2 regions of the Arthrobacter sp. R4 genome follow, and region 1 is predicted to be linked to the other one. Evidence: predicted binding sites of a transcription regulator. Region 1 holds the regulator's gene; the other holds the start of a gene.

Evidence for each region. The regulator Rex, encoded in region 1, represses fermentation and respiration genes when NADH is low (regulators of the CRP and FNR family bind a similar motif). The targets are predictions, from matches to a motif close to CTTGTGAANNNNTTCACAAG.
Region 2: the regulator Rex is predicted to act here: its motif matches at 5,530-5,549, upstream of ACLKOZ_RS05850 (glyceraldehyde-3-phosphate dehydrogenase).

The regions. Positions count from the first base shown of each region.
Region 1 covers NZ_JBLWIJ010000031.1:557-16,036, reverse strand. The annotation lists gene ACLKOZ_RS17760 (dynamin family protein) at 1-88, opposite strand, end outside; gene ACLKOZ_RS17755 (IniB N-terminal domain-containing protein) at 305-1,477, opposite strand; gene ACLKOZ_RS17750 (LuxR C-terminal-related transcriptional regulator) at 1,642-3,627, opposite strand; gene ACLKOZ_RS17745 (Hsp70 family protein) at 3,802-5,922, opposite strand; gene ccsB (c-type cytochrome biogenesis protein CcsB) at 6,079-7,194, opposite strand; gene resB (cytochrome c biogenesis protein ResB) at 7,194-8,960, opposite strand; gene ACLKOZ_RS17730 (cytochrome c biogenesis CcdA family protein) at 8,960-9,715, opposite strand; gene ACLKOZ_RS17725 (TlpA family protein disulfide reductase) at 9,731-10,309, opposite strand; gene ACLKOZ_RS17720 (histidine phosphatase family protein) at 10,390-11,070, opposite strand; gene ACLKOZ_RS17715 (YceI family protein) at 11,271-11,819, shown strand; gene ACLKOZ_RS17710 (hypothetical protein) at 12,107-12,784, shown strand; gene ACLKOZ_RS17705 (hypothetical protein) at 13,016-13,816, shown strand; gene ACLKOZ_RS17700 (redox-sensing transcriptional repressor Rex) at 13,904-14,623, opposite strand; gene ACLKOZ_RS17695 (glutaredoxin family protein) at 14,712-14,966, opposite strand; gene ACLKOZ_RS17690 (HAD family hydrolase) at 15,056-15,480, shown strand, end outside.
Region 2 covers NZ_JBLWIJ010000010.1:3,395-18,874, forward strand. The annotation lists gene ACLKOZ_RS05810 (oxidoreductase) at 1-251, shown strand, start outside; gene epsC (serine O-acetyltransferase EpsC) at 255-839, opposite strand; gene cysK (cysteine synthase A) at 879-1,814, opposite strand; gene msrA (peptide-methionine (S)-S-oxide reductase MsrA) at 1,880-2,404, opposite strand; gene ACLKOZ_RS05830 (Nif3-like dinuclear metal center hexameric protein) at 2,505-3,428, shown strand; gene ACLKOZ_RS05835 (zinc ribbon domain-containing protein) at 3,550-4,305, shown strand; gene ACLKOZ_RS05840 (YaaA family protein) at 4,302-5,063, opposite strand; RNA gene rnpB (RNase P RNA component class A) at 5,120-5,511, shown strand; gene ACLKOZ_RS05850 (glyceraldehyde-3-phosphate dehydrogenase) at 5,768-7,246, shown strand; gene ACLKOZ_RS05855 (hypothetical protein) at 7,317-7,520, shown strand; gene ACLKOZ_RS05860 (HNH endonuclease family protein) at 7,635-8,432, shown strand; gene def (peptide deformylase) at 8,448-9,020, opposite strand; tRNA gene ACLKOZ_RS05870 (tRNA-His) at 9,153-9,225, opposite strand; gene orn (oligoribonuclease) at 9,356-10,006, opposite strand; gene mptB (polyprenol phosphomannose-dependent alpha 1,6 mannosyltransferase MptB) at 10,161-11,714, shown strand; gene ACLKOZ_RS05885 (DNA alkylation repair protein) at 11,697-12,392, opposite strand; gene ACLKOZ_RS05890 (aldose 1-epimerase family protein) at 12,506-13,408, shown strand; gene ACLKOZ_RS05895 (N-acetyltransferase family protein) at 13,401-14,045, opposite strand; gene ACLKOZ_RS05900 (sugar phosphate isomerase/epimerase family protein) at 14,178-14,972, shown strand; gene ACLKOZ_RS05905 (alpha/beta hydrolase) at 14,948-15,480, opposite strand, start outside.

The sequences.
Region 1 (15,480 bases):
GATCCTGCAGCCTGCGCAACGTCTGCTCCAGGCGTTTCCGCAGGTCGGCGCGGTCTCCGGCGCTGACGAGCTCGATCCCCTGTTCCACGAGTTTTGTCAGTTGCGCCGCCGTAAGGGGCGTTGAGGGCGTTGCCGGTCCTGCCGGTCCTGTCGACTTTGCCAGACCCCCGGGGCGTTGCGTTTCAACCACAGCCAGTCCTTTGCTTCAAGTCTCGAAAATGGGACGTTGGGGGTTGCCGCGAGAAGTGCCCGGCAGGCGTTCTGGGCCGCCTGCCGGGCACTCCCGGTACCCCGGGACCAGCCGTTAGAGGATGACTGCCGAATCGTCCTCGGCGCTGATATCGGCGTCGACCTCCACCTCGGTGTTGATCGAGTTGTCCTCGGTGAACTCGAGCTCGTTGTCGGCAACAACAATGTTGTCCTCGACGACGGTGGTCTCTGAGTTGTCGTTGAAGGAATCCTTGAGTTCGACCTCCACCTCGGTGGAGGTTTCGTTGAAGGAGTCGTCAATCTCAACATCCGTTTCGGTCTCGTTGAAGGAATCCTCAATCTCGACTTCAGTGGTTTCGGAGTTGTCGGTGTTGAACGAATCCTCCACCTCAACGTCAACGTCAGTGGAGTTGTCCTGGAAGGAGTCCTCGATCTCCACCGAGTTGTCCGTCGAGTGATCCGAGTTGTCGTTGAAGGAATCCTCGACGTCGATTTCAACGTCGGTCTCTGTCGAGTTGTCCGAGTTGTCGTTGTACGAATCGTTGATGGAGTTGTCCGAGTTGTCGTTGAAGGAATCCTCGACATCGACGTCCAGGTCGGTGTTGAAGGAGTCCTCGATGTCCGTCTCCTTGTTGCCGATGTTGACGTCGCCGCCAGCCTTGATGGAGTTGTCGGTCGAGTTATCCGTGGAGTTGTCTGTGTTGTAGGAGTCCTCGATGTTGTTGGAGTCCTCAACGTCGGCGTCATCGCCGGCGGCGATGGCACGGTCGCCGGAAGCCACAACCGAGTCGTTGTCGAACCACTGCTTGACGTCGCCGTCGGCCCAGATGTTCTGGTTGACGGACTGGTCGGTAATGGTGTCGCGGTCATCCACAGTCGACGTGTAGGAGTAGTTGTTGACTACATGATGCAGCTGCTGGACAGCATGTGCATGGTCGTCGTGGTCGTGGTGTCCGCCACCGCCGTGTCCGCCGCTGTGGGGAGGCGGAGGAGTGTGGCCGCCACCGCCACCGCCGCCGCCATGATGGCCGGTTGCCGCGCCGTTGCCGCCGGTGTTGTACTCCCGGTCGAAAGAGGAATGGTTGAGGGTGATGGGAGCGTAGTCCAAAACAACCGGCATGGCCGCATCAACATCTGCAGAGCAGACGTGGCCCAGGCCGGCATCGTCCAGGGCCCGCTCAGGATCCTCCAGGAACTCCTGCGCTGCTTGCGGGTTTCCAAAAAGGCTCATCAGGAATTGGACGAGCTCGTTTGCGAGTGTAGGCATTGGATGGTCCTCAAATCTTCTCTGAGTTGTGGCTGGCCCGGCGTCGATACCGGGCTTGAATCAAACGTACGGTCCCACCCAAAGACCGGGCATCGGGTCACTTCCCCGTACCGCCGTACCCCCTGCTAGGGGATCGGCGGCAGTCCCGTTAGGGGTACTAGGGGCTATTCCCGCTGGGGGTTTTCCGGTCCCAGGGCAAGGCGCAGCCGAACCAACAGGTCGGAGCGGTTTTCGGCGCCGAGCCGGCGGCGCATCCGGGCTATGTGGTGCTCCGCGGTCCTCGGGGAGATGTAAATCGCCTCCCCGATTTCGCGGTAGGTCTTGCCTTCAAGGACCAGCCGTGCCACTTCCTTCTCGCGCTCACTCAGTCCTGAGCCGCCGTCAGGGGGCATGCTGTTGTTGTTCTCGGGGGCGGCAGTGCCGCGCGGCTCCGACGGTCCGGAGGCTCCCGTGCCGGCTGAACTGCCCTGCGGATGAAGGTCCCGGGCGCAGGACAACAACCGCACCATGTCCTTACGCTCGTCTGCCCGGGCAGCGGCGTGCCCGGCAAGCCGAGCACCCTCCCAGGGCATTCCGACGGCGTTCAGCCCGCGCGCCGCTGCTTCCACATCGGCGGCGCGGAAATTTGCCGCCAGGACCGAGACCCAGGCTTTTCCGGCTGCAGCCAGCACCCATGCGAGGTGGCTGTGGTCTGCTGCCCGGGCCAGTGCGGTGGCGTGCGGCGCGAGGTCTGCCGGGCTTTCGTTCAGCAGCGCAGCCTGGACTCCCGCCCAGTGCAACGGCACCGCCCACAGTGGAGGATCGCCAAGGTCATGCAGCAGCGTCCATGCCTCGTCAAGGTAATGCGAGACGCGCCTGGTCTCCCGCAGGCGTGCAGCCGTGATCATCAGTTCTCCCCAAGGCAGGAGGTTGTAGAGGTCCACGGACGTGTGCAGCATGGCCTCCCGTGCCCGTTCCCACGCCAGGACAAGGTCGTGCACTTCGCCGCTGCGGCGTGCAAGCCCCACTTCTAGGGCGGCGCACAGGAATTCATCCCGCGGGACCAGTGGCCAGTGGTTCGCTTTTGAGGCTTCGTTGATGGCCAGCCGGGCATCCTCCGGGTTGTCCTGCTGCATGGCCGACCATGCCTGGAGCAGGAACAGCCTGGGCTTGGCCGCATCGCCACCCTGGCCTGCGGCTGCCGCGGCACGAACGATGGTTTCCGCCAGGTGCGGTTCGCCGCTGTGCAGGGCCACCAGGGCTGCAAGTGCACCGGGCGTATCCGGCAGCGGATTTGTCGCACCGGAGGCGTTCAGCATGTCCGAGGCGTGGATCAGCACCGGCAGCCCCTGATGGGGGTCCCCGGCCAGTGACTCCACAATGCCCTTCGCCGTTTGGGCCTGCGCCACGGCCAAAAGAGTGGGCGACGACGGCGCGGAACCGCTGGGGAACATTGCTTCGGCTCCGGCACGGTTGCCGCAGCCGATCATAGCCACTGCGGCGGCTGGGGCGGATGCACCCACGCGCGATGGGCCCAGCCAGGCGTAGACGTCCGCGCTGCGGCCCAGCATCCCCCGCTGCGCCCATACGGCAGCCGAGACATCTACAGCGAGCCGGAGGTCGGGTGGGTCAGGGCATCCCAGCACGCCGTCGATAATGCGGGCTGCAGTATCCAGGTCCCCGGTGGACGCTGCGGCGTGAGCGCGGCGGGCGGCGGTGGCCAATTCGTCGGCGCCTGCCAGCAACGCCTCGCCGTAGAGTTCCGCCGCCAGGCCTGGATTGTGTTCGAGTGCCTTGTTAGCGGCCTTTTCCAGCTCAGCCGCGACGCGGGGGTCAGCCAGTCCGCCGCGTGCCAGTTCGCGGGCAAAGTCGCCCAGAGGACGGCCTTCGGCAGCGAAGCATCCCACGAGTTCGCGCTGGAGCGCGTGGATCCGGGCAGTGGGTGTCAGCGTCAGGAGCGCGTGCTGAGCCGTGCCTACAACGGTGCCGTCCGGCAGGAGGAGCCCGGAGGCTTCGGCCTTGGCCACGAGGGAATCGAGGCTTTCGACGTCCCCGCCGCCCACCTTCCGCTCCAGCTCCGCCGGCAGCGGCCCGGGAAGGGAAAATCCGACGGACAGTGCCAGGAGGAGTTCCCGGACTGCAGCGTTCTCACCGCGAAGCTGCTGTGCCATGTATTGGGGGCTGCCAGGCGCCAGCGCGTGCGGTTCGGTGCCGACGTGAGGCGTGCCCGTCCCTGCAGGTCCCGCTACGTCCGTGCCGTAGGTCTGAGGCGGCGCAACGTATGCCTCGCTTGCGTGGCCGTGGAGGAGTTCCCTGGCTGACGGCTGCTGATGGGCCACCATGCCTCAGACCGCCGGCTCAGTCGGAATCGGATCTTCCGCGGGCGGGTCCGTCGTTGGATCAGGCATCGGAGCGGGCGGCTCCGTGGACGGGTCCGGCACGGGAGCAGGCGGATCCGTCGTTGGATCCGGCACCGGAGCAGGCGGATCCGTCGTTGGATCCGGCACCGGAGCAGGCGGATCCGTCGTTGGATCAGGCGCCGGAGCAGGCGGATCGGTCGTTGGATCAGGCGCCGGCGGATCGGTGGTCGGGTTGGGAGCCGGGTCCGTGGTGGGGTCAGGATTCGTGGTCGGCGTTGTCCCGGCGGCTGCTCCGGAGCCGCTGGTTCCCTGCGTTGGATCGGACGTCGTAGCGGTTGTTCCATCCGTAACGGAACCTGCGGCCGCGCCTGCCGTTCCACCACTGTCCAGGTTTGGCGTCGATGCGTTGGTGGACGGCTTGCTGGTGGGCGATGCCGCTGCCTCGATCCCCTGCGTGCTTGCGGACTTATCAGTGATCTTCTTGGCGCTGGCCTCAATACCCCTCATCGGAGCCTGTCCGTCGCCCGAGGCATCCGCTGCTCCATCGCCTTGTGCACCGCCGCCCTGGCCACTACCGTCAGGCCTTGACGTACCGGGGTCTGCGGCTGCGGCGCTGGAGTCCTTGGCTGCCTCCTGTGGCGCGAACATCGCCGTCAGGCTTCCCAGCCCCTCGGGGCTTTGCGCAGCAGTGGCGGTCAGGACCGTGAACAGCGCTGCAGCGGCAGCCACGGCCGTGAGCCGCACGGATGGCCGCGGGGAATGCGGCCCGGAATTGGCCGCCGGACCATGGACCCCTGCGTGGGCGCCTGCATGTCCCCTGGCACCGACGCCGGCAGCAGCGGCGGCGGTGCCAGCCAAGGAGCCAAAAGCGGAGCCGGACTTCCGGGACCAGCTGGCACGGCTGCTGTCACCGTGCGGCTCAACGTTTGTCAGACCTGTCAACGTCATGGCCGTCGTCGAGGAAGGATCCGCGCCCACGGCGGTGACTGCCTCGTCGGGTGGAACAGCGGCCGCAGCCGCCGCCTGCCGGGCGCGGACTGCTGCCACCGCAGCTCCCAGGCAAATGGAGGACTTGGGATCGGCGTCCACGGCGATGGGCCGGTCGAGCTGTTCCGAAATCAGCTGCGCCACCAGGGGAATACGCGAGGATCCACCGATCAGCAGCACCGCGGTGAGGTCATCCGCCTCAAGGCCGAGCTCATCGAGGGAACGTTCCAAGGCGTCCACCGTCTGACGGATGGGCTCCTCGATCATGGCCTCCAGCTCGGAGCGGACCAGCCGCACCTGCTGGTGGATGCCGGGCAGGAACACGGAAATACTGGCCGCGCTGTCGGCCGAGAGCGCTTCTTTGGCTTCCACGCACTCACGGCGGAGCCGGGCCAGTGACGCCAGCGAGGCGGGGTCGGCGGGATCAAGGGCAGCTAAAGCCTCCCCGGTGTGCGCCGCGACGTGGCTCAGGACCGCTGCGTCGAAGTCGGCGCCGCCCAGGCCTTCGATCCCCTCAGGCCGGCCCAGGAACTCAAAGCGGTCGGCGTCGGCCTTCCTGAGGAGGGCCGTGTCAAAGGTGCCACCGCCCAGGTCGTAAACGGCGATGGTGCTGCCATCCTCCACCCTGACTTGGGAGGCGTAATGAAGGGCCGCCGCTTCCGGTTCCGTCATCAGCGTGACACCGTGCAGTCCCCGGGCACTAAGGGCTTCCTGGATGATGGCGGTCCGGTGGCCGCCCCAGGCTGCCGGGTGCGACAGGATGATCTGCGACGGAGGCTCGCCCTCGCGTTCCGCGGCCCGGTCAACCACCCAGCCGGCCATGGTGGCGAAGACTTCCTCCGCCGGCAGGGAAAGAGCCCCAACGGCGATCGGGACGTCGTCTCCGATCCGGCGCTTAAATTCCCTGACCACCCGGTCGGGGGAATCCAGCCCCCGCCGCTCGGCGGCCTCCCCCACCAGGATGGGGCCTTCCTCGGGATAGTAGACCACCGACGGCACCGACGTTCCGCGGAGCCCCAGCGGGAGGCTCTCCGGAACAGACGGAGCAATCAGGTCGATACGGGCAATGGCGGCGGCGGTGAAACTGGTCCCGACATCGATGGCGAGAACGTAGCTCATAAGTACCTCGGAAAAAACGCAGCAGGCCGTCCGCGAGCTTCATCACAGACGAGCTTCCACCAAGGTAGCACCACCGATTCAATGGCAAAACCCTTATTGCTACACCGAATTTACTATTGTCAGGCCAGCGCGGGAGCGGTTGGAAGAAACCCCTGTTCAGAGGCCTGAGTAGGAATGCAGCCCATTAAAGAATTGGTTCACGATGGTGAAGTTAAAGATCACGCACAGGTAGCCGACGATCGAGAGCCAGGCTGCGCGGGTCCCGGTCCAGCCGCGGGTGGCCCGGGCATGCAGGTAGCCGGCGTAGACCACCCAGATCACGAAAGTCCACACTTCCTTGGTGTCCCAGCCCCAGAACCGGCCCCAGGCCTTCTCCGCCCAGATGGCCCCGAACATCAGCGTGAACGTCCAGCCGATGAAGGCGATGGCGTTGATCCGGTAGGAGAGATTTTCCAGGCTCAGGGCCGAGGGCACCAGGCGCATGAAGCCAAGCTTGTCCGCGCCGCCGGCAGCTACGGTCTTCTGCCGGTGCGCCTGCACCAACTGGAGGGCTGACATGGCGAACGTGAGGGTAAAAAGGGCCGAGGAAAGCACTGCGATGGAGACGTGGATGATCAGCCAGTAGCTCTGCAGCGCAGGAACCAGGTGGCCCACAGGGGTGAAGTACGCCACGGTGGCGGCCGTGAGCATGATGACGGCCAGGCCCACCACGAAGGTGCCCAGGAACCGCAGGTCGCGGCGGATCAGCACCAGCAGGAACACAGCCACGGCCACGAACGCACCGGTGGTCAGGAACTCGTACATATTGCCCCACGGCACGCGTCCCGCGCCCAGGGCACGGGTGATGACTGCAGCGCCGTGGATCAGCACTCCCAGGATGGTCAGGGCGACGGCGACCCGCGCCGGGGCGCGCCGTTCCGCGGCGTAGCGCATGTCGGCGTCGGCGGTCTGTCCCGCACCGGAGGCACCCCCTGCCTGCCGGGCGGAGGCCGACGTCGGCCGCTCAGCCCGGCCAGCCGGCCCGGCGAGGTGCGAGTCGGTCCTCTCAGCGCCCCTGTCAGCCCCGGCGCCGGCAGTGCCTATTCCTGCGCCAACAGGGACCTTCGGTGCCTGCTCCGCCTGGGCCGCCTTGAGGTCAACGGCGCGCAGCGCCTTGCTGCTCTTCGCCAGGTCCCAGGCGAAGGCGATGAAGGCAACGGTGTACGTGCCTGCAGCGAGCAGCATGAACAGCTCGCTGTACTGGCCCATGGTTTCGTTGATGGCGAAGGGCATTACTGGTCCTTTTTCGGCCCGACGGGGCCAGCTGGGGAGGTGAGCGAATCTGCGCCATTATGGTCCTGGCGGCTGGGAGTTTGCTGGGTGCGGGCGGAGTCGGCCGTGGCGTCCTCCGTAGCTCCAGCGGATGGAAGCTTCCACTCCTCGGCGAGGAGCTTCCTGATGGCCGCGGCTTCAGCGGCCAGCCGGTGGTCTTCGCCGCGGGCAAGGAGGCCATACTCCACCATGGTCCGGCCGTCCTCGTGGGTCCCCGTGCGGACCCAGACCCGGCGGCGGTTGACATAGAGGGAAATGATGAGGCCTGCCACGGCAAGCAGCGCGAAGATGAGGGCGTAGAGCTGGCCGGGATTGTGGTGGATGTCCACGCCCACGTAGCGCTTCACGCCGTCGAAACTGATGCTTCCCTTGCCGTCCGGCAGGGTGTAGCTCATGCCCGGCGCCAGGGTGATGCCGCCGGCGTCCAGGTTGCGGGCGTTCAGCGGCGTCAGGTCCTTGACGTCCAGTTCGAAAACGTTTTGCGGCGCGCCGTCGTCCAGGCCCAGGTCCCCGTAGAACGAGTTCAGGGTCAACTGCGGGTTAATCAGTTCAGGGTCCCCGCTGAACGAGACGCCTTCCTCGGTTTTGAACGCCGTGGGCAGGAAGAAGCCGGCGAAGCCAAGCTGGTCCGGTTTGGCGTCAGGAACCTTGATCACGACCGACGAGTAGTAGTTCTCACCCTGCAGCCTGCCCACTACTGGTCCTTGGAAGGCCACGTTGCCCGCACCGTCACGCACGGTGACCAACGGCGCGTAGCCGTTGCCTGTGAGGTAGATACTGGTACCGCCCAGGGTCACAGGGTCGTTGACCTTCAGGACCTCCTGCTTGGCCGGCGCATCCGGTGTTTCCTTGGTAGTGACATCCGCCGTGAAGTCGATGGGCTGGCCGAACTTGCCCCTGGATTCGCGGTCGAACGTGACGGCGAACTTGTCCAGTTGGATGGAGTACGGCTGCAGTTGGCTGGACTGGAAGTTGGTGCCCGGGGTGAATTGGTCGTAACCAACCAGGGTGTTCACGAAAGTGTCACCCTCTACCAGGATGCGCTGGCCGCTGTAGCCGAACAGGCCGCCGACGGCCACGGACACCAGGACGCCTATCAGCGAGGTGTGGAACACCAGGTTCCCCACCTCTTTCAGGAAGCCGCGCTCGGCCCCCAAAGACGGCCGCGCGCCGTCGTCGTCCCTCACCTCAACGCGGTAGCCGCGGTTCTTCAGCAGCCCGGCGGCGCTGCGGATGGCGTCCGACGCCGGGAGGCCGGCGTCGGCGGGAACCACCAGGGTGCCGTACTCGGGCAGGCGGGAGAGACGTTTGGGGGTCCGCGGCGGCTGGGAGCGCATGGCTTTGTAATGGGCGATGGCGCGTGGGACGACACAGCCGATCAACGAGATGAACAGCAGGATGTAGATGGCTGAGAACCAGGCCGAGGAGTAGACGTCGTAAAGCTGCAGGGTATCCAGCAGCTTGCCGTAATCCGCGTTGTCCTTGATGTACTGCGTCACAATGGACGGGTTGGCAGGACGCTGCGGGAACAGCGAACCGGGCACCGCTGCCACCGCCAGCAGCAGGAGCAGGAACAGCGCCGTTTTCATGCTGGTCAGCTGCGTCCACGCCCAGCGCAGCATCCCCACGGGCCCGAGGACAGGCAGGGCTGCCTCGGCCTTGGCGGCGGCCACGGGGGCCGGGGACTGGGCCGGAGACAACTTGTTTGCTTTCACGCGCTCGCTCATCAGATCGGCAACTTCACATCGGTTTGGAACCAGTACTGGAGTTCGGTGACCCAGGTGCCCCAGACACCGCTGGCCATCAGCAGCCCCAGGACAATCAGGATTCCGCCGCCGGTGCGCTGGATGGCCAGCCGGTGCTTGCGGAAGAAGGACATCACGCCCATGCCGCGGCGAACCGCCAGGGCGATCAGCAGGAACGGGATGCCCAGGCCCAGGCTGTACACAAAGGCCAGGAGGGCACCCTTGGCGGCGGAAGAACCGCCTGACAGGCTCAGGAGCTGCACGGCGGAGTAGGTAGGCCCGATGCACGGGGCCCAACCCAGCCCGAACGTGATCCCCAGCAAGGGCGCACCCCACAGGCCGGCCGGCGGCTTCGCATGGATTTTCGCATCACGCTGGAGCCAGCCGAAACCGCCCATGAACACCACGCCCATGATGATCACCAGGACGCCCAGGAGCTGGGTGATCCATGCGTTCTGCGAGCCCGTGATCAGCGTGCCCAGTTGGCCAAAGGCACCGCCCAACAGCACAAAAATCAGGGAGAACCCGAGGACGAAGAGCCCGATGCCCGCGAGCATCCGGCCGCGTTTCTGCTTTTGCAGGTCCACGCCGCTCAGTCCCGTGACGTAGCCCAGGTACCCCGGCACCAGGGGCAGGACGCAGGGCGAGAGGAAGGAGACCAGGCCGGCCAGCAGCGCCACGGGGATGGCAAGCAGGAGCGAGCCGTTCAGAATGGCTTCGGCGAAGGGGCTGTTCACGGTCCGGATCCGCCGCTACTCTGCCACAGCAGCGGTAATGAGGGCTTTGAGGGTGCCCTTCTGGATTTCGCCCAACACGCGCGAGGCCACTCGGCCCTGCTTGTCCAGGACCAGCGTGGTAGGGACTGCGCCGGGCGGGACCAGCCCGGAGACGGCCAGGAGGACGCCGCCGTTCTTGTCGTCGAAGCTGGGGTAGGTCAGGTTGAATGTTTTGTCGAAGGCCTCGGCGGTGGCTTTTTCATCACGGAGATTGACGCCGAGGAACTGCACGCCCTGCTCCTTGAACTCCTGGTGCAGCTCCTCCAGGATGGGTGCCTCCACGCGGCAAGGTGCGCAGGCCGCAAACCAGAAGTTCAGGACCGTCACCTTGCCCTGGAAGTCGGCGGGGGTCACCGCGGTGCCTGAGAAGAGCGTGCCGTTGATGGCGACGGCGGCCTTGCGGTCGGCTGCGGCGAACTCAGTGACCGAACCGTCCCCGGCAACATAGTTCTTGTTATCGCCTGCTTTGGCCTGCTTGGCCAAGGCATCCTCCTGCGCGCACGCCGACAGGCCCAGGGTCAGGGCGGTCAGGGCCGCGCCACCCGCGGCCAGCACAGCGCGGCGGGACGTTGCCGGGCCGGAAGCGGTCTGGTCGGAGGTGGCGCGGGTGTCCTGGGAACGGAAGGGTGCCACGGTCAGGCCCCCGGGGTGCTGGCGGCACCGGGAAGAAGTGCGGCAGCGGGCTCACTGTACACAACGCGCAGGAGGGAGCCGTCGTCGTCGAACACCAAGGAGGTGATGGACGTCAGCGTGCACTCGCGTTTGCGCGGATCATGCCAGAGGGGACGGCCCTCGGCGCTGAGGCGGGTGGCCCAGATGGGAAGCTGGTGGCTGACCATGATGGCCTCGGGCCCGTCAGATCCGTAGTCGTCACCGGCCAGCTCAATGGCGCGGAGCCTGGCATCCTGGACCGCAGCCCGGACACGGGCCGCCTGCGCCTTGTAGGGCTCTCCCCAGGACGGCCTGAGCGGGTTGACCAAATGCGGCCAGTGCTTGGGCTTGCGGAGCTCGGCCTTGGTGACCTTCATGCCCTCGAAGTAGTTCTCGGCCTCAATGATGCGCTCGTCCGTGTGGATTTCAAGGTGCAGTGCTTCGGCCGTGGGCACTGCTGTCTCCTGGGCCCTGGTCAGCGGAGACGCCGCGAGATAGACAATCCGTGCGCCAAGGGCCGCACGCTCGCTGAAGTGCGCGGCGAGCGTCTGTGCCATTTCCCGCCCCAGCTTTGAGAGGTGGAATTCGGGCAGCCTGCCGTACAGAACGCCGTCGGGATTATGGACCTCGCCGTGGCGGAGCAGATGGACAGTGGCTTGGGGCATGTGTACCAGTTTCTCAAAGATGGCGTGCTATCCGAAATCTTCTACATCCAGTAGAACTGAAGATTCTCAAAAAATGTTCCGGAAGTGGGAACAAAAGATGCAAATGCATGTTTATACTGGATGCAGCAGTTAGTTGAGACTTCAACAAATGAAGCGTCAACCTTTCCCAGTACTACCCGACACTCCCAAGGAGAAACACCATGTCACTTCCCGCAGACGTCACCACCGGCACCTGGACCCTGGACAACTCACACAGCGAAATCGGCTTCACTGTCCGGCACGCAGGCATCAGCAAGGTCCGCGGCCAGTTCAAGGATGCCGCAGCAACCTTGGACCTGGCTGAGAACGTGGCGGACTCCAAGATCAGCGCCACGATCAAGACGGCCAGCTTCGACTCCGGCGACGTAAACCGCGACGGCCACGTCCGCGGCGAGGACTTCTTCGACGTGGAGAAGTTCCCGGAAATCTCCTTCGTTTCCAACGGCCTGGTGGCCAAGGGCAACACCTACGAGCTGACCGGCGACCTGACCATCAAGGGCGTCACCCGCCCGGTGGCCCTGGAAACCGAGTTCAACGGCGTGGCCGTGGACCCGTTCGGTAACACCCGCGCCGGCGTATCCGCTGAGACCACCATCAGCCGCAAGGACTTCGGCCTGACCTGGAACGCCGTGCTGGAAGCCGGCGGCGTGCTGGTCAGCGACAAGGTTGCCATCAACCTGGAGCTCGCGTTCATCGCGCCCGCTGCATAATTTTGCCTGCTGCCGCCCGGCCGCCGGATCCACTGAGTGGTCCAGCTGCCGGGCGGTGGCGTTTAAACCGGCATACCGGCCCAACTAAGTAGCAGCAGATGTCGTTTTGGGCTCCCAAAACGACATCTGCTGCTACCTAGTTGAGGTTGAATGCCGCGGCTGTGAGGGATGCCCTGTGTCCGGCGTTCGTGCCCGTCGGTCTATCCTGTGGAAAACCCCTGCCGTTCCCTGTGATTTCGCCGCAAATCTCCTAGATAACAGGGAACCTGCGGTCTACAGTGAGAGCCATGACCAACCCTAGTGAAGTACCGCAGCCTGAGCAGCCGGGCGCCCAGCCGCCTGCCAGCAACGTTCCTCCCGCCGGTTACCAGCCGCCGCAGGGTTACCAGCCACCACCACAGGGATACCAGGCCCCGGGCCAGGCCTACCAGCAGCCTGCTCAACCCGGCCAGCCCCACAGCCAGCCGGGCCAGCAGGGTGGCTTCCACTTCGAGATGCCGACGGACGGCCCCCGAAACTTTAACGATGTGCTGCCCAAGGGTGGGTTCTCGGGCATGTTCAACGTCACCGGCCTGCCTATCGAGCTCAAGGTGTCCTACTGGATCTGGCTCATCGGCGGCATTTTGGGCGTGTTGGGCGGACTCCTGGGACTATTCGGGGCGCTGGCACTGTTCACGGTTGCACCTGCGGCGGCCATGGTGGTCCTCCTCCTGGTCCTGGTGGCACTGGCCATCGCCGTCGCCCAAATTATCCTCGCCCTGAAGATGAAGGAAGGCCGGGAGTGGGCCCGGCTGGCCCTCACCATCGTGGCCGGCGTCTCGCTGGTCCTCGCCATCATTGGCGGCAGCGTGGGCGATGGGATCGGCAATAACTGGCTCGGCTTCCTGATCAGCGCCGGGGCAACCGTTCTGATGTGGCTGCCCAACTCGCAGGCATGGTTCACCGCAGTCAAGGGCCGCGGCTGACCTGCCGGTTAAGTTGTTTCCCGAAGGCCGCAGCCGGCGTACCCGCCAGGCTGCGGCCTTCCCAGCGCTCCGCGTTCTCACCGACTAAGGCGGAATGAAGCCGGAATACCTCTCCGGAATGACCCTCTACGGAGCCGCCCGGGGGTACGGTGGAAGTAAGCCTTGCTGGGGGTAGGGCCAGTGCACCGATCCCGGCAGCCGATCCGCACTTCGACCTGCAAAGGACCGCTCATGAGTACTCCCCCAGTCCAGCCGCCTAACCCCAACGAACCCGAATCCGGCGGCCAGCCCCCCACTCCGCGCTACGGCGAGAACGCACCGCAGTTTGGCCAGCCCACGCCCCCTGCCCCGCAGTACGGCCAGAACGCGCCGCAGTACGGCCAAAACACCCCACAGTATGGCGAAACGGGCACACCGGCACCCCAGTACGGCCAGAACCCGCCGGCGTATGGTCAGAACCCGCCGCAGGCCCCGGCCTACGGCCAGCAACCGTTTGGCCAGCAGTACGGGCAGTCTCCGTACGCACAGTACCCGTCCGAACAGCCGGCGGCTACGAGCAGCAACGGAGTCCCCCAGCTGGTCAACATTTCCTTCTGGCTCCTGATTGCCTCGGGCATTATTTATGTCATTAGCATGCTGATCGGCGTTGGCCAGCTGGATGACCCGCTGATGCGGAGCACCTTCGAAGATGCCATGCAAAGTGGCGGCGCCGGCGGCGAGATCCCCTACGAGGACATCAAGGGCGTTATTGCCGGCACGCTGGTGGTCTTCGCCATCATCGGAGCCGCGCTCTACGCATTGGTGGCTTTCTTCATCCGCAAGGGCAAGAACTGGGCCCGGATCCTTGGAACCGTATTCGCGGCACTGTCCATCTTTGGGCTCTTCCAGGTGCCGAACATCGGAACACTGGGAACGCTGATGGGCATCGCAGCCATCGTCCTGCTGTACCTGCCGGCAGCGGCCCCGTACTTCCGCAAGCAGCAGCCGTTCGCCAACCCCTATGGCCAGCCGGGAAACCCCTACGGCCGCTAGCCTCACGGTCAACCGGAAGACATGCCGGCGCTGACCAACAATTGAAACCACACCCCAGCGGGCGTGGATCCCGGAGCCGCAGGATTGCTAGGCGGTCTGGCCCGGGGTCTGCGCCCGCTGCGCGTGGTAGGCCAGGATCTGGAGTTCGGTGGCCATATCCACCTTGCGGAGGTTTACGGTGTCGGGCACCTGGAGCATCACAGGCGCAAAGCTCAGGATGCTATGGACGCCGGCGGCGACGACGCGGTCACACACGTCCTGCGCCACTGCGGCGGGCAAGGCCAGAACTACCATGTTGGCGCCCGTCCGCTGCAGCACGGTTTCGAGGTCTGCAACGTCGCTGACCCGAAGCCAGCCCACCTCATTGCCCACCACCATCTGGTCGGCATCAAAGATGGCTACGACATCGAAGCCTCGGGACTCAAAGCCGCCGTACCTGGCGAGCGCCTTGCCCAGGTTACCGGCGCCGACGATGGCCACTTTCCAGTCGTGGGTCAGCCCGAGGGCTGCAGCGATGTGGCGGCTAAGGTACTGGACTTCGTAGCCGACGCCCCGCGTGCCATAGGAGCCCACATGCGAGAGGTCCTTGCGCAACGTGGCGGAACTGACGCCGGACAATTCCGCCAGCGACTCCGAGGATACGCGCTCCACGCCTTCGGCCAGCAAGGTATTAAGCGCGCGAAGGTACAGGGTCAGTCTGGCCACGGCCGCCGGCGGAATCTGCTTGGCAGCGGTTTTGTCGTCCTGTATGCCCGGCGCAACCGACTCGCCTTGGACAGGCTGGGGAGATGAATCCAGTGAAGTCACTATCCCCTCCCTTGCGTCGCGTTGTGACTCCACTCTAGAGCCCTGCGCCTGCTGCCAACAAAGCCTGAACCATGGCCCGGAACCAGCCCTACTCCGCCATGGCGCGCCGCAGGACACGCTCCAGCCGGGCTTCGTCGATCTTCCAGAAATCGCGCTGGATGCCGTCCACCAGCACTACGGGGATTTCCTCGGCATAGCGGTCACGCAACTCGGGCAGTTGGTCCACCGGCTGTTCCGCCCACTCAAGCCCCAAGGAGGCTGTTACCCGCCCGACGGCGTCGCGCGCGTCCGCGCACAGGTGACAGTCGGCTTTGGTGATCAGGACAACCTGCGGTTTTGGCATGGTTTAACCGTATCCCCCTTTAGCGGCGGACAGCGCGGCGCACGGCCACGCGGCAGGAGGGGCCGCATGCATTGACTAGACTCGGGGACATGCCCGAGGAGAAGTACGTCGCAGTTCTCACACAGCCGGCTGCGGTACCGCAGACCGGCGAGGCGGCGTTCTTCGACGTCGATAACACCCTCATGAGGGGCGCCAGCCTTTTTCACGTGGCCCGCAAGATGCACCAGCGCGGAGCGTTCACCTTGGTCCAGGCCGCCGGATTCGCGTGGAAGCAGTTCAAGTTTGTGACGCGCGGCGAGAACATGGATGACGTCCATGCGGTCCGCGACTCTGCCCTCAACCTCGCCGCCGGAATCACTGTTGAGGACGTGAAGGCTCTCGGCGAAGAAGTCTATGACGAGATGATCGCCTCCAGGATCTGGCCGGGAGCCAAAGCCTTGGCCCAACAGCACCTGCGGGTTGGCCGGCGGGTTTGGCTGGTCACGGCCACCCCCATCGAGGTGGCAACGGTCAT
Region 2 (15,480 bases), on a different contig from region 1:
GAACAGGGCCCTACGCCGCACAGGCGCGGCAGATGGCCGGCGCGCTGGATTCCACTAACAGGCCCGCGACGTCAACGGCCGCGGAGGTCATCGCTGACGCGGTGCTGCACGCGGCCAATTCCGCACGGCCGCGGACCCGCTACCCCGTGGGGCGCGGGGCCCGAGCCATCCTGACACTGCGGCGGCTCCTGCCGGACCGGCTGTTTGACCCCGTGGTCATGCTCGTGCTCAAGCGGGTGGCGGCCCGGTAACCGTCAGATGAGGTATTCGATGTCGTACTCGGCCGGATCCACCGCAGGCGTGGTCTCACGCTGGGCGTCCCGGTGGCGCCACTTGGCCGGCACGCCGGTAACGATTGATTCGGGCGGTGCGTCCCTCACCACAACTGCGTTGGCACCGACGGCGCTGTCCCGGCCGATGGTGATGGGTCCCAGGATCTTGGCTCCGGCCCCGATGGTCACCCTGTCTTCGATGGTGGGGTGACGCTTGACCTTGGCCAGCGAGCGGCCGCCGAGCGTCACACCGTGGTAGATCATCACGTCCTCACCGATTTCGGCGGTCTCGCCGATGACCACGCCCATGCCGTGGTCAATGAAGAAGCGCCGTCCAATGGTGGCACCAGGGTGGATTTCGATCCCGGTCAGGAAACGGCCCAGCTGGGAAACGAGGCGTGCCGGAAAGCGCAGCCCGGGGTTTTGCCACAGGCGGTGCGTCAGCCGGTGGATCCAGATGGCATGGAGCCCTGAATAGGCGAAAAAGTTCTCAAAAGAACCTCGAGCCGCCGGGTCGTGGGACCGGGCGGCGTCGAGGTCTTCCTTTAATCTTGCGAAAAAGCCCACAAAGTTCTTTCTACAGGAAACGGGCGGAGAGCGGACTAATCAGCCGCGGATATCGTCATAGAGCACGGTGGAGATGTAACGCTCGCCGAAGTCGCAGACAACGGCGACGATCAGCTTGCCGGCGTTCTCGGGACGCTTAGCCAGTTCCAGGGCGCCCCAGACGATGGCGCCGGAGGAGATGCCGCCCAGGATGCCCTCCTTGATGCCGAGGTCACGGGCCACCCGCACGGAGTCCTCCAGGGTTGCGTCCAGGACTTCGTCATAGACGTTGGTGTCGAGGATTTCCGGCACGAAGTTGGCGCCGATGCCCTGGATCTTGTGCGGGCCGGGGGCGCCGCCGTTCAGGATGGCGGAGTCCTTCGGCTCGATGGCCACGATCTGCACATCGGGATTGCGTTCCTTCAGGACCTGGCCGACGCCCGTAATGGTGCCACCGGTGCCGATGCCGGCGACGAAGATGTCAACCTTGCCGTCAGTGTCGGACCAGATTTCTTCAGCCGTGGTGGTGCGGTGGATCTCGGGGTTGGCCTCGTTGGCGAACTGCTGTGCCCAGATGGAGTTCTCCGTGTTGGCCACGATTTCCTGGGCCTTCTCCACTGCGCCGCGCATGCCCTCGGAGCCGGGTGTCAGGACGATCTCGGCACCGAACGCCCGGAGCATAACGCGGCGTTCCGTTGACATGGTTTCCGGCATGGTCAGGATGACCTTGTAACCGCGGGCAGCGCCCACCATGGCCAGGGCAATGCCGGTGTTTCCGGAGGTGCCTTCCACGATGGTTCCGCCAGGCTTGAGGGCGCCGGACTTCTCGGCGGCGTCTACGATGGCCACGCCGATACGGTCCTTGACGCTGTTGGCCGGGTTGTAGAACTCAAGCTTGACGGCGACAGTGGCACCGAGGCCTTCGCTCAGGCGGTTCAGGCGGACCAGCGGAGTGCCGCCGACCAGCTGCGTTACGTCGTCATAGATCCGTGCCATGTAGGTATGCCTATCTCTCAAGAGTGAATACTGAGGTCAGCCTAACGATGGCGGCGCAACCGTTGCTAAGCATTAAGCCATGCAGAGTAATATTTCCTGGCCTTGGCCAGCTTGGGGTTGATGATCACCTGGCAGTACCCCTGTTCCGGGTGCTTGGCGTAGTAGTCCTGGTGGAAGTCCTCTGCTACGTGGAACCGGGGCAGGCGGCTGACCTCGGTGACGATGGGGTGGGACCACAGCGCCTGGTTCCGTTCGATCGCCTCCTCGAACAGTATTTTTTCCTCGGTGGTCTCATAGAACATGGACGAGCGGTACTGCGTGCCCACGTCATATCCCTGCCGGTTGAGCGTGGTGGGGTCGTGCAGGACAAAGAACATGTCCAGGATGACTTCGGCGGGGATCACGTCCTCGTCAAAGGTCACGGCCACCACCTCGGCATGCCCGGTGGTCCCGTTGCAAACGGAGTAGTAGTCGGGATTCGGATCGTGGCCGCCGGTGTAGCCGGAAACCACTGAACTGACGCCCTTGGTTTTTTGGTAGACAGCGTCGAGGCACCAGAAGCAGCCCCCGCCAAGAACAAAAGTTTTCATGACCTCTTCAATGGTTGGGAGCCCCGGATGATTCCCTGACAACCCTATAAGGACTCTGCCACATGCAGGGGAGGGCGCCGAATGGGGTAAAACTGAGACTATGGAACCTGTAGACACCGGCGTTGCAGATGCGGAACCGCGCCACGACGGGACCTCCCGGGAGGAAGCCCCCGCGGCAGAGCAGACAGTCCCGCCCACGTTGGGGCAGGTGTTGCTGGCGGTAGAGGAACTGTGGCCCGAATCCCTGGCCGAGAGCTGGGACGAAGTGGGCCTGGTGGCCGGACGGCCGTCCTCGCCGGTCACGCGGGTGATGTTCGCCGTCGATCCCACGCTGGAAGTCATTGAGGAAGCCGTGGAATGGGGAGCCGAGCTGCTCATCACCCACCATCCGCTGCTTTTGAAAGGCGTCACCTCGGTGGCCGCCACCACGGCCAAAGGCAAGGCAATCCACCGGCTGATCGAGTCTGGAACCGCACTGCTGACCGTCCATACCAACGGTGATTCCGCCGTCGGCGGTGTTTCTGATGTCCTGGCAGACGCACTGGGACTGGAGGATGTATCGCCCCTGACCCTCGCAAGCAACGGCCTTCCCGAGGAGGGCATCGGCCGCGTGGGTCACCTGGCGGAGGTAATGAGCCTCGGAGACTTCGCCGCACGGGTTTTTGGCATCCTGCCGTCCGTGGCCGGGGGAGTGCGGGTCTCAGGTGACAAGGATGGCCTGGTGCGCCGCATCGCGGTGTGCGGCGGGGCCGGCGATTCGCTGTTCGACGAGGTGCGCGCCAGCAATGCGGACGTCTTCGTCACCGCTGACCTTCGGCACCATCCGGCATCTGAGGCCCGCGAAGACGCCGTGAATGGCCGGCCCTACCTGATTGACGTCTCCCACTTCGCCAGTGAGTGGCTGTGGTTGCCGGCCGCAGCATCTGCGCTGGGTAACGTGCTCGCCGACCAGGGCCACGATGTGGAGATCCAGGTGAGCACCACCAACAGTGATCCATGGGACTTCATCCTGACTCCGGGCTAAGCCTGGAGTGCGAAGGGGCCCGGGCGAGCGAAGCGAGGCAGGGGAGCAGGCCAGGCGCTAGAGTCTATAGAGCGCCGGTTCGGTGCCCGGCTCCGGCCGGTGGGATCAAGCGGAGGTAACAGTGGCCAAGGCAGCACCGGCGGAACAGTTGAAGTTGCTCGAATTGCAGGGACTGGACGCCAAGCTGAAGTCGCTCGCCAACCGGCGCCGTGCCCTGGACACCGACCCCCGGATCACGGATCTCCAGTCGGCGCTGTCGGTCGCCAACGGTGAGCTGGGTGCCGCCAAGATGGCCGTGCACGACGCCGAGGCTGAGCTGAAGCGGGCAGAGTCCGACGTCGAACAGGTCACCGCCCGCATTGAACGCGACGAGGCCCGGCTCAACAGCGGAACGGGGCTTTCCAAGGACCTCGTGGCCCTGCAGAAGGACATCGCGTCGCTGAACAGGCGCCGCTCAGACCTTGAGGACGTGGAACTCGAAGTCATGGAGCGGCTGGATTCGCTCCGCGCCAGGCAGGCGGCCCAGCAGCTGATCGTGGACAACATCCAGGGCTCATTCGGCGGCATCCGCGCCGAACTGGACAAAGCCCTGGCTGAAGTGGATGCCGAAGCAGCGGAGGTCAAACGCCAACGCGCTGAGTTCGCCGCCGGACTGGACGCCGGGATGCTGGCCCTCTACGAAAAGACGCTGGCCAAGCGAGGAGTGGGCGCCGCACGGTTGTTCCATGGAACGTCCGAGGCTTCCGGAATGAAGCTCAGCCCCGGCGACCTCGCCGAGATCAAGGCCGCCGCCGAGGACGACATCGTCTTTTGTCCGGACTCCGGTGCCATCCTGGTGCGCTCCGCCGAGTGGAACACGGCCAGCCCGACCAACTAACCCAGGATGATGTTCAACGCGTGCGGCTTACGGGCTGAACCGTCAACCAGCTCCGCGTCCCACTTTTCGCGCGCCGCCTTCAGGAGCTGCGCCGGGGTCTGCGGGGCGTTGCCGCGGCGGACCAGCAAGTGCCGGGCCAGTTCGCCGCGCGTGTGCTTCGCAAAGTGGCTCACCACCTTGCGCACGCCATCCACTTCAGTGAAAACGTTGACGGCGACGGTCTGCGCCGGCGGAGGTGCCCACGCCGCGGCGTACGTGCTTGAGCGGCAGTCCACCAGCAGCTGACCGGCCGCAGCCTCCGTGAGGGCCTCCGACAGTTGCGGCTTCCAGAACGAGGCGAGGCGGCCGACGTCGGGCAGTGCGGTCCCCATCGACAGCCGGTAGGCGGGCACGCGGTCGGCAAAGCGGATGGCACCCCACAGCGCGGATACCACCAGCACCGCCTCGTCGGCCTTCCGGCGCTGCGCGGGCGTCAGCGTTTTGTAGCCCAGGGCGTCGTACAAAACCCCCGAGTAGATCTGGTGGGCAGGCGCCGCCGGTTCGGCGTGCAGCCGGGTGTTCCGTTCGACGTCGTCCCGCAGCGATGCCCCGACGCCCAGCAGCGCGAGGGCGTCCTCGTGTGCACTCACCGTTCCCAGGGCATCCAGGACTTTGGCCCGGTAGGTGTTCAGTGCCGGGAAGCTGAGGGAAGGCCAGTCGACGGCGGTTCCCCGGGCTGCGGGGGTCTTGCCTTCGGAGGGGGGAAGCAGAATCAGCACCGTACGATCTTACCGGCGACTTCGGCGCCCCCTTGCCCGGTAGACTGGGTGCCGGATGGGTTGACCAGGCGGCCGCGCGTCACGCAAGTGGCTCGAGGAACGTCCGGGCTCCGCAGGGCAGGGTGGTGGGTAACGCCCACTCGGGGTAACCCGCAGGCCAGTGCCACAGAGAACAGACCGCCTGTGTCGCGCCGGTTTGAAAGCGGCACGAAACAGGTAAGGGTGAAACGGTGGTGTAAGAGACCACCAGCTTCCCGGGTGACCGGGAAGGCTAGGTAAACCCCACCCGGAGCAAGGCCAGACAGGACACGTTTGAGGGCTGCCCGCCCGAGTGTCCGGGTAGGCCGCTGGAGGGCGTCGGCAACGGCGTCCGTAGATGGATGGCCGCTACTCCCGCGCTGGTAACGGCACGGGAGCACAGAACCCGGCGTATCGGTCAACCCATCCACACAACGTCAGCTCAAGTCATGTGAGTGACTTCACGCCGGACGGGGCAGTCCAGGGCGCCCCTCCCGCCTAGAATAGAGAGCGAACGTAGAAGTTCTGCCACCGGGTCTGCGTTCGCAGCCGGTGGTTTTTCTTTGCGCTTCTCCAAGGTGTCCGGGGTGGACCGAATCCCCGCCGACGCTTGCGCCCCGGAACACCTCCGGCGGCCGCCCTCCGCGTACGAGGACGTATGTGGTTGACCCAAGGAAGGTAGTTCTGTGAGCCAGACGTCAGATTCTTGTCTTGATACGTGGATGGGCCGGGAGGCCCTCGCCGAGGCCATGATTCCGGTGATCGGCCGGCTGTACCGTGAAAACAACGTGGTGACTTCCATCCACGGCCGCAGCCTGATTAACAAGTCCACCATGAACATCCTGAAGGCGCACCGGTTCGCCCGCCGTATGAGCAAGGATGAGCTGCTTCTGGAAGAAACAGCCCCGCTGCTGAACACCCTCGCCGGCCTGGAACTGGGCGCGGCCGCGATCGACATTGCCCGCCTGAACCAGAAGTTCAAGGCCGAGGGCGACGGCGCCACGCTGGAAGAGTTCCTGCGCGCCGAACTGGCCGAGGTAGTGGGCAAACGCGGCGCCGACGACCGCACCAGCACTGACGTTGTGCTCTATGGCTTCGGCCGGATTGGCCGGCTCCTGGCCCGCCTCCTGATCGAAAAGGCTGGTGGCGGCCACGGCCTTCGCCTGCGCGCCATCGTGGTGCGCCGTGGATCGGACAAGGATCTCTCCAAGCGCGCCAGCCTGCTGCGCCGCGATTCGGTCCATGGGTCCTTCGAAGGCACCATCCGCGTGGACGAGGAAGCGAACACCATCACCGCGAACGGTGTCCAGGTCCAGGTCATCTACTCGGACAACCCCGCCACGATCGATTACACGTCCTACGGCATCCACGACGCCCTGGTGGTGGACAACACGGGACGCTGGCGCGACGCCGAAGGCCTGTCACAGCACCTTCAGAGCAAGGGTGCTTCGCGTGTTCTCCTGACCGCACCGGGTAAGGGCGCGCTCAAGAACATCGTGCACGGCATTAACCACGGCAGCATCGAGGATACTGACCAGATCGTCTCCGCGGCGTCCTGCACCACCAACGCCATCACCCCGGTCCTGAAGGCCATCAACGACAAGTTCGGCGTGATCCACGGCCACGTGGAAACCGTCCACTCCTTCACTAACGACCAGAACCTGATCGACAACTTCCACAAGGGCGACCGCCGCGGCCGCTCCGCCGCGCTGAACATGGTCATCACCGAAACCGGTGCGGCCACTGCTGTGGCGAAGGCGCTGCCCGAACTTCAGGGCAAGCTTTCCGGCAGCTCCATCCGCGTCCCCACCCCCGACGTCTCCCTCGCCATCCTGAACCTGAGCCTTGAAAACGGCACCACCAAGGATGAGGTGAACAACTACCTGCGCCAGATGTCCCTGCATTCGGACCTGCGCAAGCAGATCGACTACATCGATTCCCCCGAGGTTGTGTCCACCGACTTCGTCGGATCCCGCCGTGCGGGCATCGTGGACGGCCTGGCAACGATCTCCAACGACAAGAACGTCATCCTCTACGTCTGGTACGACAACGAATTCGGCTACTCCTGCCAGGTGGTCCGGGTCATGGAAGAGATGGCAGGGGTCAACCCGCCGTCGTTCCCCGCCAAGGAACCTGCCGCGGCGCTGGCGGCCATCGCCGTCTGATTCCCTCCTCTGAGGCAATTTCCCGGCTGGTTCTCTGGAATCAGCCGGGAAACGGGACCACACTGGTGGCATGAATAACGAAACTCTCCACGAGACCACGCTCGAACACGCCCTGGATGTAGCCAAGGCCAACCACAAACGGGCCATCCGCCTCCTGGAGGAGGCCCAGGCGGGCTACAAGGCCGGAGATATCAGCGAAGAGCGCGTGCGCCAACTCGAAGAGCTGCTCCAGGTTGCCGCCGAAGATCTCCGGAGGGTGACCCGGGAACAATAGGAAGCTCTTTCCCGGCTTCCCACTCCTCCCCAACACTGTGGATATCGGCCACGTTGTCCGAGGAGTGTCCTAGGCTCTTCTGGTGCATTACGTTTCCGGAAGGGCAGGTTGCCCGTGACCGTCAGCTGGTCTGCGTACCGACGGGCACGCCACCGCTCGCGGCAGGCATGGGCCCTGGTCATTCTCCTGGGAGTATCCGCTGTAGCGTCGGTGGTGTGGTTCTTCACTGCCGGCCAGTTCGCGGCGGCGGAACCGGCCATTGCAGGACCTACGGAGGCGCCGGTTTTCGATCCGGGCTTTATGAAACCGGTGGTCCCGGTGCATGCTGTGCCGCGGGGGAGTGCCCGTGAAGCCCTCGACGGGCTGCCGGTCAAGGGGCGTGCACCTAACGACAACTATGAGCGCGAAGCCTTCGGGCAGGCGTGGCAGGACCTGGACCGGAATGGCTGCGACACCCGCAACGACGTCCTTCGCCGTGACCTCGCGGGCGTGGTCTTCACCGAAGGCTCAAAATGCCGAGTGGCGGCCGGCCATTTCCACGAGCCTTACACAGGACTTCCCGTGGACTTCCGGCGAGGCTCGGAGAGCAGCAAGGCGGTCCAGATCGATCACGTGGTGGCCCTGGGCGACGCCTGGCAAAAGGGCGCGCAGCGCCTGACACCGCAGCAGCGCCAGAGCCTGGCCAACGACCCCCTGAACCTTATCGCCGCGGACGGGCCAGCCAACCAGCAGAAGAGTGCAGGTGACGCCGCCACCTGGTTGCCCAAGAACAAGGCCTTCCGCTGCCATTATGTTGCAAGGCAGATCTCGGTGAAGGCCGCCTACGGGCTTTGGGTGACGCAGCCGGAGAAGGACGCCATGAAGAGGGTCCTGGACAGCTGCCCACAGCAGCTGACTGTTACTGCGGGCTGACGTCCGACTCGTCGACTAGTGGCCGAAAGGATCCGGGTCGACGCCGGGCATCCAGGTTAGGCCCGGAACGCCCCAACCGCTCTTCTTGGCCTGCTTCATCGCCTTGCGTGCATAGCGGTCGATCAGCCGGTTGACGTAAAGTTTTCCGTCCAGGTGGTCGTACTCGTGCTGGATTACCCTCGCGAACCACCCTGTGGCCTCAAATTCAACCGGCTGCCCATAGCCGTCGAAGCCGCGCACTCTGGCCCACTCGGCACGCTTCAAAGGGTACTGTCCGCCCGGAAAAGACAGGCAGCCCTCCTCTTCCTCATCGGGATCGGGAAGGGCACCGGAGATTTTGGACAGGGTCAGGACAGGGTTGACCAATACGCCTGCGGGAGGTGCGCCGTCATCGTTGGCGTATTTGTAGACAAATATCCGCTTGCCGACCCCAACCTGCGGCGCCGCGAGTCCGACGCCGTTTGCGGCGTCGTTTGTTTCGAACATGTCCGCAATCAGGGTCCTGAGCTCGTCGTCGAACACTTCCACCTCGGAAGCCCGGCGGTGCAGGACCGGTTCCCCCCAAATGGTGATTGGCATAACTGTCATGTCAGACGGGTCCTTCGGGATGCGGCGCATGGCCGGCCGTTGTGCGTAAAACAAGGATGCAAAACAAAGGAGGCCGCACCGGATATCCGGTGCGGCCTCCTTCTCGAACGGCTGCTAGAACCATCCTGTGCGGGTGAGCTACGGGGGTTGAACCCGCGACCTCCTGGACCACAACCAGGCGCTCTGCCAACTGAGCTAAGCCCACCATGTGCCTTGCAGGTCTACCGGGCGACCGGCTCTCTGGAAAGGCAACTCAAATAGCTTACCTGCTGTTCGCGTGTGCTTTTGCCACTTTTCCCGTTTTTGGCCAAAATTCGAAGCAAACGTGGTGCAGATTACGTCCCTGGGACCGCTGGGTCTGCATCAGCGGCGGTGGTTTCCGCGCCGGCGGCTATCCGTTTGGAGATGGCCTGGGCCGTTGCGCTGTCCGGGCCTGGCGCCGGGACGAACACGGCTTCCCGGTAGTAACGGAGTTCGTCGATGGAGTCCTTGATGTCACCGAGGGCGCGGTGACCGCCCTTTTTGGCGGGGGATTGGAAATAGGCTCGCGCAAACCATCGGCGTGAGAGTTCCTTGATAGTGCTGACATCGATCACGCGGTAGTGCAGGTGTTCCACCACTGAGGGCATGTCCCGGGACAGGAACACACGGTCTGTGCCCACCGAGTTGCCGCCCAACGGCGCCTTACGGGGGTCCGGGACCCACTTTTCGATGTATTCCATGACGGCGGCCTCGGCCTCGGCCATGGTCTTGCCGTGCGGCAGTTCCGTCAGCAGCCCCGAGCGCGTATGCATGTCGCGGACGAAATCATTCATCTGGGCCAGCGCGGAATCCTCCGGCTTGATCACCACGTCCACTCCGTCGCCCAGGATGTTCAGTTCCGAGTCCGTCACCAAGGCCGCCACCTCGATCAGGGCGTCGTTCTTGATGTCCAGGCCGGTCATTTCGCAGTCGATCCAGACGATGCGTTCATTAGATATAGGCACTTGACAAGCCTACCGTTTAGCTCTGTCCGGGCCGTCCGATGCTAGGATTTCGGAAACGCGGCGGTGAATTTTCCGTCGTTGTACTATGCCCCGGCCGGTCCGGTGAGGCCCGCAGGGCGGAAGCGTGGAATGCAACAGATTGGACAATCCTGAGATGACGGGGCCTGTGCCTGCAGCGGGGGAGAAGGCCGCCACGATCCTCAAGCTGCCAGAGGCCGAGGTCGACAACGCACGGTCCCCGCTGATCGCCGGCTTTATCGGTTCAGTGTTGATGATGGTCGGTTCCCTGGGAGTCGGTTGGCTTGCGCCCGTCTCGGAGTTGCGGCGGATGCCGCTCTTCATCTGGATGCGGACCGAGGCCATCGGTGTTGCGCTGTCCATCATCCTCCTGGCCGTCGGCGGCATGCTCCTGGTCCGCGCCTGGCTCAGGCTGGGCCAACGCGTCCGGATCTGGGGCCTGGCGGCGCGCAAAGCCACCCTTCAGGCGGTGGTGCTTTGGGGCCTGCCGATGATGTTCACAGTGCCGTTGTTCAGCCGGGATGTGTACGCCTACATCGGCCAGGGCAGGCTGATGGTGGAAGGCTTCAATCCCTACGAAAACGGCATTTCCGCGCTGTCCAACTATTTCCAGCTCGGCGCCGACAAGATGTGGACCGAGGCCCCGGTTCCATATGGCCAGCTGTTCCTGTGGATTGAGCAGTTTGTGGTCTGGTCCACCAACGTGCACCCGGAGGCCAGCGTGATGCTGTTCCGGCTGGCTGCTCTGGTGGGCATCGTGCTGTGCATCATCTACGTGCCCAAGCTGGCGGACCTCCATGGTGTCAACCCGCACCGGGCCCTCTGGCTCACGGCAGCCAATCCACTGTTCCTCACCAACTTCATTGCCAGCGTGCACAACGACGCCCTGATGATCGGGCTGGCCCTAGCTGGCCTGTACTACTGCGCCACCCGGCGTGTGGTGCTGGGCATCGTGCTGGTCACGCTGTCCATCTCGGTCAAGCCGATCACCATCGTCTTCCTGCCCTTCATCGGCCTGCTCTGGGCCGGCAAGGACGCCAGCTGGCCGCGGAAATTCCTGTACTGGGCACTCACTGCCGGCCTGAGCGTGGGGATTCTTTTTGCCATGAGCAGGGTCAACGGCTTCGGTTTTGGCTGGATTAATGGCCTCTCGGCTCCCGGCAGCATTTGGATCTGGTACGCGCCTATCGGGCTGATGGGCCTGGTGGTCGCTTCCATCGCCAACGCGTTCAGCCTCGACGGCTGGGGGCTTGCCAAATGGGTGTACGACGCCGGGAAGCTGCTGGCCGTGGGCATCGTCGCCTGGCAGATCTTCAAGGGAGACCACGACCGCCTCATGCGCCGGCTGACGTTGGCATTTGCCGCCATCGTCCTGCTGGCCCCCATGATCCAGTCCTGGTATGTGGTCTGGCTGATCCCGTTGTTCGCAGTTACAGGCATCCGGGACGACTGGCAGGTCAAGGCCCTCTACTTCATCGTGTCCTTCTTTATGGTCTATGCGATCTCGGACCAGCTGGAAGTCTTTCCGTACCTGCAGACGGAGGACCTCGGCCTTGCGCTCGCCCTGGCGCGCAACGCTGCCGCCGTTATCGCCCTGATGTTCGCGCTCTACCTGATTTTCCTGGACCCTCGCACCAAACAGCTCTTCAGCAAGTCGGACCAGCCGGTTACCTCACGCCCCGTCATCTGACGGGAGATTCCTGATCGCTTCCCGGCGGGACAGCGGACTAAGGCGTTCGTCGTGCTCGGCGACGAAAGTCCGGACCCATTCCGGATCGGTTTTGCCAAACTCGCGCAGTGCCCAGCCAATGGCCTTGCGGATGAAGAACTCTCGATCCGCGAGATTGGCTTCAATGACGTTCCTGAGTAGCCTGCGGTCAGTGTGGGCCTTGGCCTTGAGCTGGGCGGTGATGGAGGCCCGCCTGATCCAGAGGTCTTCGTCCCGGCTCCAGCCAAGCAGGATCTCAGTCATGGCCGGCCGGTGTGCTTGGAGCAGGGCGCAGATCCGGTCCGACACGCCGTCCACAAAGTCCCACCAGGCGCCGGTCCGGATGATTTCCTCATACACAGGGAGCATCGCCAGGTCCTTGGCTGCCATCTTCACACCGGTGAGGTCTATGGCCGCGTAGCGTTCCTCCCGCACCTTGGCGTCGCGCCAGAGCTCAAGCACCGTCGCTCGAAGCTGCTCGGGGGATTCGAAGGGGTGGGCAGCGGCTGCGGCCTTTGTCAGGCGCCTGACCTCCGGCACCCTGACGCCCAGCGATGGGATGGACGATTTCATATAGGCCTGCGCGCCCGCCCCGCGTTCGGCGTCGGCCTGCTCTTCCAAGGCCGCACTGATAGTGGCCAGCACCTCGCGGTTCACCATCCTGCAACTTTAGCGAGCCGGATCCTCACTGTGACGTAACAGGAGGCGAGAACGAACATGGATACAATAGGCTAGTTAGCGCTAACAACCAGCTGGAACGCAGAGGATCCATCATGTCGGGTACGGAACACAGCATCGCCTTCGGGTCCTACTCGGCCATCGTCACGGCCCGCGGCGGCGCGTTGCGTGAACTTCAGTACCAGGGTCGGCACCTGGTGGTTACCTTTGGGCCCGACGGCGGGATTCCCGACTACCGGGGCGTCATTTGCGCCCCCTGGCCCAACCGCCTCGCCGATGGCACCTACAGCTACGGTGACCGCTCCTTCCGGGCCGACATCAACGAACCGGAGCGCGGTACGGCACTCCACGGCCTGCTGACCGGAGCGGACTGGGACGTGCTGGAGCACTCGACGGATGCCATCACGCTCGCCGGCAACGTCCAGGCCAGTGCCGCGTATCCGTCCGGCCTTGAAGTCTGCGTCACCTACCGGCTCTCTGATGACGGCCTCCATTCCATGGTCCGGACGCGGAACACCGGCACCCAAACCGCGCCCTACGGATTGTGCCCCCACCCCTACCTCGTGGCCGGCACCTCGCCGCTGGACCACTGGACCATGGAGCTTCCCGCCCGGGAGTTCCTGGCTGTGTCTGCTGACCGGCTGCTGCCCGAAGGCATCCATCCGGTTGAAGGCCATGAGTTCGATTTCCGCACCCCCCGCCCTCTGGGCACCATCAAGATCGACCACGCCTTCACAGGGATCATCCGCGGGGAACATGGCCTCGCAGCTGTCCGCGTCCTTGATCCGGCGGGAACCGGTGTTGAGCTGGAGTGGGACGGAACCTGGCCCTGGGTCCAGGTCCACACTGCGGACAAGCCCAGCGGCAAGGACAGGCTGGGCCTTGCCGTGGAGCCCATGACCTGCCCGCCGGACGCGTTCAATTCAGGGACGGACCTGGTGCACCTGGCGCCCGGGGAGTCCCACGAGGCCGGCTGGACCATCAGGGCGCTCAGTTAGCCGGGCCTCCGCGAAGGTCCAGGCGCACCACGGCCCGCCCCGGGACGGCGGAGCTGACCGCCTGGAACCCTGCGCGCAGGAACAGGTTCAATGTGCCGTGATACAGGTCGGCAGCCGACGCCTTGGGCCTGAGGCCGCGGTCAACCGGATAGCCTTCCACCACGTCAGCACTATGGACCCGGGCGTGGTCGACGGCGGCGCCCAGCAGGGCATCCGCCACGCCGCTGCGGCGGTGGCCGGGAGCGACCACAAAGCAGGTCACGGACCACACGTGGCGTGGCGCGGGATCAGTGGCCACGGCATCGGCCCCGGTATCGGCCGGTGCTGATGCTTCCGCGAGCCGCAGGACCCGGGAACGGAGCACCCGCGGGTAGCACGTTCGCGGTTCAACCGCGCACCAGCCCACCGGCCGCCCCGCCCGGAAGGCGAGCACACCGGGGGCGGGGGACCCGGCGTCGAACTTTTCCCGCAGTTGCGCCTTGCGCGCGGCCGGTTCCAGCGCGGAGTACTCGGGACCGGTGAGCGCGAAGTACCGGCACCAGCAGCGCGACGGTTCACCGGGCAGGCTGAAGAGGCTCTCGACCTCGGCCCATTCTGCAGGTGCCGTGGTCAGGCCATGAACCGGCTCGTCTTCCATGCCTACAGGGTAGTCCGCCCGACGCGGCCTGCCACGAAATGATTAACGTGGCAAACGCATTCCCGCTACGCTGGGAGGCAATCCCACCCCGGCCCAGCAGTTGATCGGGCCGCCGCAACGGAAAGAATGCCAATGACCCTTGGACAGCAGACGGAACTGCCGGACTGGAACCGATCAGCGCTCACCCCTGGCCTATGTTCGGTGACGCTGCGGAACAGCAGCATTGCAGACGTTGCCCGGATAGCGGCCGAGGCCGGCCTGGCCGGAATCGAGTGGGGAACGGACGTGCATATCCGCGATGGCGCCTCCGCAGACGAAGCCCGCGAAGCTACCCTGGCCGCAGGCTTGGAGATCCTGTCCCTGGGCTCCTATTACCGTGCCGGCAGCTTCACCGATTTTGAAGCCGCAGTGGAACTGGCCGTTCGCCTGGGAGCGCCAAGAGTCCGGATCTGGGCGGGCGAACTCGGCTCGGCCGAATCCGACGGCGGTCTGCGGGCGGAAGTCGTCCGGGACACCCTGCGGATCGCGGACATCGCCGGCCGCCAGGGTCTGGACCTTGCCTTCGAGTACCACGGCGGCACGTTCACGGACACGCCCGAGTCCACGATCCAGTTGCTCCGGGACGTTGGCCGGGACAACGTGGGGACCTACTGGCAGCCCGCCGTCGGACTCTCCGACCAGGCCGCCCTGGCGAGCCTGCGCAAGGTGCTTCCGTTTGTTTCCGGCGTGCACTGCTTTTCGTGGTGGCCGCAGCAGGAGCGGCTACCCCTGAGTGGGCGCAAGCAGCTGTGGCAGTCAGTGGCCGATGCCGTGCGTGAGTCGGGCCGGCCAGTGGACATGATGCTTGAGTTCGTGGCGGAGGACCTCGCGGAGAACGTCAGCCATGATGCGGACTTCCTGAATCACATCGCCCTGGGCGAGGACTGAGTCCATCCCATCCGCGTCAGCCACGCCGCGCACAGCGACGTCCACTGGTCCGGTCCCGGATCCTCGGGAGCGAGTCCGAGGCCGTGCCGCCCATGCGGAAACACGTGCAGTTCGGCCGGCACGCCGGCGCTGACCAATGACCCGGTGTAGGCGAGGCTGTGATGGACCGGCACCGCCGCGTCGTCGGCCGTGTGCCACACAAATGCCGGGGGAGTAGTGGCAGTCACGTGGAGATCGGCGGAAACTTCCCGGAGCAGCGCTTCCGACGGCGACGTCCCGAGCAAATTGTCCACGCACCCCTGATGCACTTCGTCCGTGTAGGACACCACGGGATAGCACAGCACTGTCAGGTCCGGGACGGCAGCCTGGAGGTCGAGCGCTGCATCGCCGGTAGCCACCGCTGTTGACAGCGTGGCCGCCAGGTGGCCGCCAGCGGAGAAGCCGAGGACGCCCACCCGGGTGCCGTCCACGGCCAGGCCCATGCCTCCGGCGCGGATCTGCAGCAGCG